DNA from 2 places in the Chryseobacterium sp. 3008163 genome. Region 1 is predicted to be linked to the other one. Evidence: riboswitches for the same ligand, from Rfam matches in the RefSeq annotation. Region 1 holds a riboswitch; the other holds the start of a gene.

Region 1 (4,431 bases):
GTGTTCTTCTATTGTGAAAGAAAAACCTGCGAGTCCTATTGAGAGTGTCTTGTTCATAGCTTTGTTTTTTTAAATTTTTTGAGTGATTTGGTTCACAGAATCTGTCAATTCTTTCCAGGTATTTTGCAGCTCGGCTAAAAAAGTTTCCCCTTTCTCTGTGATCTGATAATATTTTCTTGGCGGGCCTCCTGTAGATTCTTCCCATCTGTAAGAAAGAAATTCACCGTTTTTCAATCTTGTTAAAAGAGGGTAGAGGGTTCCTTCCACAACATCCAGTTTTCCTTTTTTCAGTTCATCTATTAAATCAGAAACATACATTTCGCGATTGTTGATAAGACTCAAAATACAGAATTCCAGAATCCCTTTTCGCATTTGCGCTTTGGTATTTTCAGTATTCATCTTTAATAAGTTTTTGTTATTGAGTTATATAAAATCGGTTTTCAGTTCCTAGCTAGTTAAACCTTCTCCGATTCTACATTACAAAGATATGTAATTAAAATGGTAATATGCAATACAAAGTAGTGGAATTATTTTTAAATATAATTTAAAGTGTTGATTTTTAGTTATATAAATTTTAAACTGATTTTGTATTCTGAATTATTTATACTTAAAAAAGATATTTTAAAACCTAATTTTTCTATTTTTGCAATATATTATGTTAAATTGATACTTGGAAAAACAACTAAAAACAATGAAGTACAAATTTTTCTACCTGTTAAGTCTATTTGGAACTTTATGTTGGGCTCAGAATCATTTTGAATTAAATGTAATCTCTAAAAATTATCATGTGAGCATTGATATAGCCACATGTAATGAAAAAGAATGTTTTGGGAAATCATCCGTTAATTTGACAGATAAGAAAACATCAGAGAAATTTCCAGCCTTGATTTCAGATAATTTTACTTTTACGATTGAAACAGATTCATTAAATTTAAACAAAGCTAAATTTGACGAAGAATCGCAATCTTTAATTTTTGAAGATTTTAATTTTGATGGTTTTGAAGATTTAGCTTTGATTAATAAATTTTCAGATAATTCTGAGAAATCCATTTATGATATTTATACCTTTGATTCCATTCAAAAACAGTTTTTAATGAATGAAGGAATGACGACTGTGGTAAAAGATAATTCAGCAATGTTTACCGTAGATTCTGAAAGAAAAAGACTAATCATGTATTTGAAATCAGGATGTTGCTTATATATTACCAAAGAATATAACGTCATTCCGGAAAGAGATCCTTTAAAAGTATACGAATTTGAAGAAGACACCAGAGATCGGGAAACTGTAATCACAAAGAAAAGTGAGTTTATAGATTACAAATGGTTTACAAAGACGACAAAATATCCCAGAGAAGTTTATTATAAAGAAAATAATGATGAAAATACAGAAAGAAATTGATTTTATCGTCGCTATAGACGCTTTAAAAAACGTACAGAGAAGAAACTACAACGCAGACGATTCCAGAAGAGAAAATACAGCTGAACATTCCTGGCAGATTATCATTCTAGCTCAAATTCTATTTCCTTATGCTAAAAACAGAGCAGATATAGATTTGTTGAGAGTGATCAGAATGTTGTCAATTCACGATTTGGTAGAAATTGAAGCGGGAGATACTTTCCTTTTTGATGAAGCTGCAATGGTTGGGAAATTTGAAAGAGAAAAACTTTCTGCTAAAAATATTTTTGGAATTTTAGATGAACCCATTCGTTCAGAATTTTTCAATCTTTGGCTGGAATTTGAAGAAGAACAAACTCCTGATGCGATTTTTGCTTGTGCTATTGATAGAATCATGCCTTTTATTCTCAACTCCCACACTTCCGGAAAAAGCTGGACAGAAGCTTCGGTAACCGAGAAACAAGTTAGAAATATGCTCGAAAATGCTATCAGCAGAGCATCCGATGAAATGGGAGAGGCTTTTCAGTTTTTGATGATTAAAAATCTTGAAACGGAGAAGGTTTTAAGATGATTTTTAAAATAAATACTCTTATTAGATTATTCAAATTTTCATTTTAAGTTTGTCATTCCGTAGGAATCTAAATTCACTATATAGAGATGCTTCCAGTATGACAAAATAGATTTAAATATAAGAAGAAAATAGTTTCGGCGGGCCAAAGGCCTGCCGAAACCGGTCTGAATTTATAGTATTTGAATTGGTTTCTTAAATTCATCAATGGCCACAAAAGTAAAATCACCTACAATTGCCTTTTCCCTTTCGTAAGAATACATTTGCTCTGTATAGATTTCGACATTCACTTTCATACTTGTTTTCCCGACATAAATTACTTTCCCGATTAGTTCAACAATCGTTCCGGCAGGAATTGGTTTTTTAAAGTCAATTTTATCGCTGCTTACGGTTACCACTCTTTTTCTTGCAAAACGGGTAGCGGTAATAAAGGCAACTTCATCCATCAGCTGCATTGCAGTGCCTCCGAAAAGGGTGTCGTAATGATTGGTAGTGTTGGGGAAAACCGCTTTAAAAATTCGGGTCTCGGAAGCTTCAATTCTTTCTTCTGTAGTCATATTTCATTATTAAATTAAAGCGAAAATGAAATATATTGAAACAAACAGATAGTTCAGGAACAAGAAATTCCTGAGATAAACCATAAGATCAACAAACTTCAAATCGCGAAAGTTTTTTGTCTAAAGAAATAGGCAGGTCTCCTGACTTGTAACATCTTTATTTCCTTCCCATGCCTTTTACACAGTGGATTTTAATAAAGACTTCTGTTACTTTACAGTTGCGCGACAGTTCGTGATTTTCACACGATTCCCTTTTCATCTGCGGTTAGGCAGAACCAATTTCCTGAAAATTATAAGCATGAGGTATTAGCCAAAAGCTCAATTCTTTTCGGATGCAAAAATAATGATAAATAGATGAATTATTCAGGATTTTTAAAAATAATCTGGCTGATTACTTTTCCCTCTTTGATTGTCCAAAGCGTCGTGTATCTATTCGCTCCAGAACCGTTGATCATATAAAGAAAAATATGGTCGTTATCGATAGAAGTTACACCGATGTTCTCAAAATCCATGGTTGGCTGGAACATATTTTTAATGGATTCACGTACAAACACAGAACCTCTTCCGGGTTGCTGCACTCTGATCGATTTTATTTCGGTCACCCCTTCAGGCAATTCTTTATCAATACCCCAAGGTTTTACTTTGTCGATGGTTACAATGCTTCCTTCCGCATCTTTTACCTGTTTACGGAAACCTGCATTAGAAGGATAAATGTCAATTACCACTTTACTTCTTTGTGCTGTAGGAATTTTAGGGTTGCTATTGTCGGTGAAAATCAATGATTTTCCGTTCTTAGATTTTGATGGCGTGTATTGTGGAAGCTGATCAATGAAGGCAATACGGTTCTTATTGACCATTCCTTCTTTGGTTAGGCTGTCATATCTTACAAAAGGTTTTTCTATTTCTGCTTTTTCAGGATATTTTATCCAGATCCATTCTGTTTCGCCAGGAGCAGGCTTTACATAAACAAAAACATCACCTCTTTTCATTCTGATTTTATCTACGATTTTACGATAATCTTCTTTGTGTACACGCACCATCGCATAGCCTTCCTCGGCTTTTACAACGCCAAAAGGAACTTTGCTTTGTGCAAAAATCAACGAAAAAGAAAATATACTGAATACCGATAGGTAGATTGTTTTGTTTATAAACGTCATTATAAAGAGTATTTATAGCCAAAGATATAAATTAAATATTTTTTGGAAGGTAATTAAACCTTTTCAATTCTGTTAAATCTTTAATAGGCTTTAAATAAGAGTCAGATAACAAATATACCTCGTCCGAAATGTCTAAAACATCTTGGTATAAATGATCAGAAATAATAAAACCTTTGAACTGCGACTGTTCTTTAATCAAATATTTTACTATTGAAACAATTTTTGGCGAAAGACTATGGAATGGCTCGTCAAGTAAAATAAATTCCGCTGATGAATAAATAATAAGTAAAACTTCTAAAAGTCTGACCTCGCCACAAGATAATTTATTAGGAGTTATAGTAGTGAGAGGTTTGATTAGATTCAAATCTCTAAGTTTTTTTGCATTTTCATGATTGCAGAAGATTTTAATTAAGTTTTCAACTTTTACATTTTTTGGTAAAAATGGATACTGTGGTAAATAAGCAATTCTGTTTTTCCTGTCAAACTGATTTTTCAGTATAGTATCATTAAATTTGATATATTGAGTATCGCCTTTCAATGTTCCGAAAATAATCTGAAATAAAGTTGATTTTCCACATCCGTTTCTGCCTAGAATACTTACGATTTTACCTGTTTCACAAGACAAATAAACATCTTGTAAAATTTTCTTTTCACTAAATGATTTTGTAATGCTGTCGATGTGAAGACTGTTCATAAAAATGCGGTTAATGTTTTAATGAAGAATCCGAAAGACAAGGTGAATGTCCATAGAAA
Region 2 (4,431 bases), 120 kb from region 1:
TTAATGTAATCATAATCTTCTCTACAAGACTGAGCTGTAAGAATCAAAAAGAAAACTAAGAATAAATATATTTTTTTCATGTCTAAATCTCATTAAAAGGTTACTCTCAGGCTGACTCTGTAATTTCGTCCCGGCATTGGGTAATTTTTGATAACGCTGTAATTCTGATCCAAAAGATTATTCACTTCCAAGCCTAATCTGAATTTCCAGTCATTCATTTTAAATTCTTTCGTTCCCGAAATATCGCTCGTGTACCAAGGCTGTTCATAGTTTACAGGAATATTTTCAGACATATTGTACCTTTCGCCAACGTAGACGAAACTGTAATTCAGTTGCCAGTCTTTGTAGGTAAGCCCGAGCAGGGCACTTGCATTATTCTTTGCAGTATACGGAATCTGATGCCTGTAGTAAGAAGTAATATTGGTTTTGGTAATATTTAAAGCTTCTGTAAAAGTATAAGTAAAACGGTTGCTCAATAATAAATTTTCTGAAAGCAACCAGATTGCCTGTGCCGAAAGATCTACGCCTTTTATTTCCACTTCACCCAAATTCTCCATCGTCCAACGGAATAGTTGCCCTTTTGGATAAGCTATAATTTTGTTCTGAACACGATTGTAATAAGCATCAGCAATCAGGTTGATGTTTTTTAAAACGCCAGTATTAAAATCTTTGTTAAATGTAAATCCTAGATCGTACTGATTGGTAAATTCAGGTTTCAGTTGCGAACTTCCGACTTCCGTGTAATACAAATCATTGAAGGTAGGCATCCTGAAAATCCTTTTATAAAAACCGTGAACTTTAAATTCTGCGGAAAACGGCTGATAAGAAGCGAATACCGTAGGCGTAAATTCAGAACGGTTTTGAGGTGTTGAAAATAGGGTGTTTTCTATTTTTTCCTGCACAAAAGTTCCTAAAATGCTTCCTTGTATTTTAAATTTTTTAAAATCAAGCTGAGTTGCCAGTGCCACAAGCTCTGTATTTCTTTCGGGATAGGCAAACTGTCTTAAATTGGCATCCAAAGTATTAAATTGATAATCTACAGATAAATTGATTTTCCAAAATTTATAAGGAGAATATTGGTGTGCGGTTGATATATAAACCTCCTGCTGTTTGTATGTATTATCGATGAAAAGTGGCGTTCCGCCTGGGTTATCATTGTAATAATGAGTGTAGTCATCAGCAAATTTTGAACTAATGAGAAATTTATATTTAGGAGAAATTTCTTTTTCAAAACTTCCCTGTACAAAGAAATTTTTATCCCATTGTCGGCTCGAGAAAATATCATTGTATTTTGTCACGGCGCCAGGAACTCCTCTTTCAGAATCGTAATAATAGGTTTTCAGTTTCCAAGTTCCGTTATTGATTTTACCGAAAACTCCTGCTTCAGCTCTTAGAGCTTCCACATCACCATTCGTTCTTGTACCTTGGCGTTCCCAACCGAGGCTTCCATCGGGTAAAGCAACTCTCTGATGAAATTTATATTCGCCATTTGCAGTAAGATATTCTGTGCTTAAGGCAACGCTTATATTGTCATTAAGTTTTTGTTCAAGCAATACTGATGGGTTAATTATTCCAAAAGATCCCGAGCGGAAGTGAAGATTCACATTGGTTTTTTTAGAATCTTTAAAAACCGGAGTTCTGCTTTTCAAATAAATAGATCCTGAAGAACCAAAGTCTTTCGCGGACTGAAAAATTTCGCTCTTTTGACCGTTGTACAATGAGATTGATTCTAAATTATCTAAAGAAAATCTGCCTAAATCTACCGTTCCGTTTTGTGCATTTCCAAGGGCAATTCCGTCATAGAAAACACCAACGTGTTGCGTTCCCATCGCCCGGATATTTACGGTTTTCATACCACCAATTCCGCCATAATCTTTCAGCTGGACTCCGGAAAAATACCTCACAGCATCTGCTACAGAAGTACTGTTCAGTTTTTCAAGCTCGGCACCGGAAAGTTTTTGTGAAGAAATAACACCGGTTTCCTGACGCTTCATATTGAGGATAAGAGCCCTTATTGTTTCAGTACGAATGCTGTCACTTTCTTTTTCTTGCGAAAAAAGAGAAACAGGTGTAGCCAACAAAAACAGCAGCGAAGCAGAGTAAAAATATTTATTCATTCAATTCTAATAAAGCCTTAATGATGGCTTTGTGAATGTAATGAATAGAAGGAATTAACCTATTATTGTTTGATACAAATAGGTTTTTAAACCGACTACGCCTCACTCCACGAAAGCTTCATCTATGTAATAAATTTAAAAAGGTGTCTGACTTGTGTATGTTTTCTTAATATAATCAAACATCACTTACAGTAGCGGGTCTGCTTCGGATTTTCACCGAATTCCCTTTTTTAAATCAGTGCAAATTTAAGTTTTTAATTCATAAGAGGCAATGAGAAATTGTTAATTTTTACGATGGTTTTTTAAAAATTCTATAAAACATCAATTGAGAGAATTTTCTCGCACAATGATTTGAAATTAAATTTTGAGAATAATTTTTATATGTGCAAATTTGCGTAATCTGTGGGGCTTGCACTTATTTTTTTAACCTAAGTCTCAGCCTTAACCTTATCCTCAATCTACAAAAATGTCGAGTCAAAATAAAACGGTAGCAAATCTTTTATGGAATTTACTTTAAAAACTTCTTCATTTAAATTTGAAAAATAAACATCAATATTTTCATTCTGCTTCGTTTCATATTCCATTAAACTTTGTCTGCACGCTCCACAAGGTGGGATAGGTGGTGTTTTTTCTGAAAATTCTCTCGGTCCGCCAATAATAAATATTTTCTTAATGATTTCATTCGGAAAATTAGCGCCGATCCAAAATAGAGCGGTTCTTTCCGCACAAAGTCCCGATGGGAACGCTGCGTTTTCCTGATTGTTTCCCGTGTATATTTCTCCGTTTTCCAGCAAAACCGAGCATCCTACCAAAAAGTTGGAGTAAGGTGCATAGCCATTTTCACGTGCCTGTTTTGCTTTTGCAAAAAGCAGTTTTTCTGTTTCAGTCAGTTCGTTGATGCTTGTGAAATGTTCGTAACCTATTTGTATATCTTTTTTCATTTTGTCGCCGTAAAAAGGGCGATAAATGTAATCCTTTTTAGGGAAGCTGGCAATATCTTTGTTACGATACTAAATTTGTAATTTTAAACTTTTAAAAAATTAAATCCAATGTTATATACTCCGATAAAATTTAGAAATGTAGAACTGAAAAACCGTTGGGTGATGTCACCAATGTGCATGTATTCTTGTGAAAACGGATTGGCTAATGATTTTCATTACGTGCATTACGGAAGTCGTGCTCAGGGCGGAACAGGTTTAATCATGGTGGAAGCTACCGGCGTAGAACCTCGTGGTCGCATTACCAATAACTGCATGGGAATCTGGAACGATGAGCAGGCTGGAAAACTTCAGAAAATCGTAGAATTTGTGCACAAAAACTCAGATTCAAAAATTGGAATTCAGATTGCTCACGCAGGCAGAAAAGGTTCAACTTGGGAAAGTAAACAAATTTCTTTGGAAGTAGGCTGGGAAACCATTGCTCCAAGCCCGATTCCGTATCATCCGACGGAGAGAATTCCACAAGAATTGTCAGTGGAAGAGATAAAAGATTTAGTTCAGAATTTTAAAGATGCAGCAAAAAGAGCAGTACATGCAGGTTTTGATGTTATTGAAATTCATGGTGCCCATGGATATTTAGTTCATCAGTTTTTATCACCGCTTTCAAACATACGAACTGATGAATATGGCGGAAGTTTTGAAAACAGAAGCAGATTTTTACTAGAAATAATTGATGCAGTCAACGAAGAATTGAATCAAAACGTTGCGCTATTCGTAAGAATTTCAGGAACTGAATATGCTGAAAACGGTTGGGATATCAATGACAGTGTAGAATTAGCTAAAATGTTAAAGAATCATGCTGTAGATTTAGTAGACGTTTCAAGCGGAGGAAATATTCATGGTGCGAAAATTTCTGTTTTTGACGGTTACCAAGTTCCATTTTCTTCTCAGGTTAAAAATGAAGCAGAAGTGAAAACAGGAGCTGTTGGTTTGATTACTTCAACTTCTCAGGCTGAAGAAATTTTGCAAAAAGGCGAAGCTGATCTTATTTTTGTGGCAAGAGAGATTCTCAGAAACCCATATATTGCGGTTCAAGGTTCTTTTGAAATGAATGAAGAAAGTTTTTTTCCGCATCAGTACCTCAGAGCGAAAATTTCTTCTTAATTTTAGCCTCATCAAAATCACAAAATAAATTATGAAGATTGAAGATTATATGTTGCCTTGCCCAAGCAAAAAATTCTTAGGGATAGAATGCTTCGGATGTGGTACCCAAAGGGCAATTGTATTAGTTTTTAATGGTAAGTTTACCGAAGCATTCCACATGTTTCCTGCAGTATATACTTTACTCTTGTTTTTTGGTTTTGTAGCCCTCAATT

The links. A riboswitch is a leader RNA that binds a small molecule or an ion and turns the genes downstream of it on or off. The one in region 1 is predicted to bind cobalamin.
Region 2: linked by a shared signal. The riboswitch ahead of EAG08_RS05490 (TonB-dependent receptor plug domain-containing protein) and the one ahead of EAG08_RS04915 (acyl-CoA thioesterase) in region 1 are both predicted to bind cobalamin.

What each region holds. Positions count from the first base shown of each region.
Region 1 covers NZ_CP033070.1:1,111,664-1,116,094, reverse strand. Annotated here, with positions in the region: gene EAG08_RS04935 (PspC domain-containing protein) at 1-57, opposite strand, end outside; gene EAG08_RS04930 (PadR family transcriptional regulator) at 70-399, opposite strand; gene EAG08_RS04925 (XAC2610-related protein) at 692-1,399, shown strand; gene EAG08_RS04920 (HD domain-containing protein) at 1,377-1,967, shown strand; gene EAG08_RS04915 (acyl-CoA thioesterase) at 2,138-2,521, opposite strand; cobalamin riboswitch at 2,635-2,816, opposite strand; gene EAG08_RS04910 (hypothetical protein) at 2,881-3,678, opposite strand; gene EAG08_RS04905 (ATP-binding cassette domain-containing protein) at 3,710-4,372, opposite strand.
Region 2 covers NZ_CP033070.1:1,228,126-1,232,556, reverse strand. Annotated here, with positions in the region: gene EAG08_RS05495 (YncE family protein) at 1-80, opposite strand, end outside; gene EAG08_RS05490 (TonB-dependent receptor plug domain-containing protein) at 93-2,117, opposite strand; cobalamin riboswitch at 2,238-2,390, opposite strand; gene EAG08_RS05485 (cytidine deaminase) at 2,576-3,058, opposite strand; gene namA (NADPH dehydrogenase NamA) at 3,167-4,219, shown strand; gene EAG08_RS05475 (DUF2752 domain-containing protein) at 4,251-4,431, shown strand, end outside.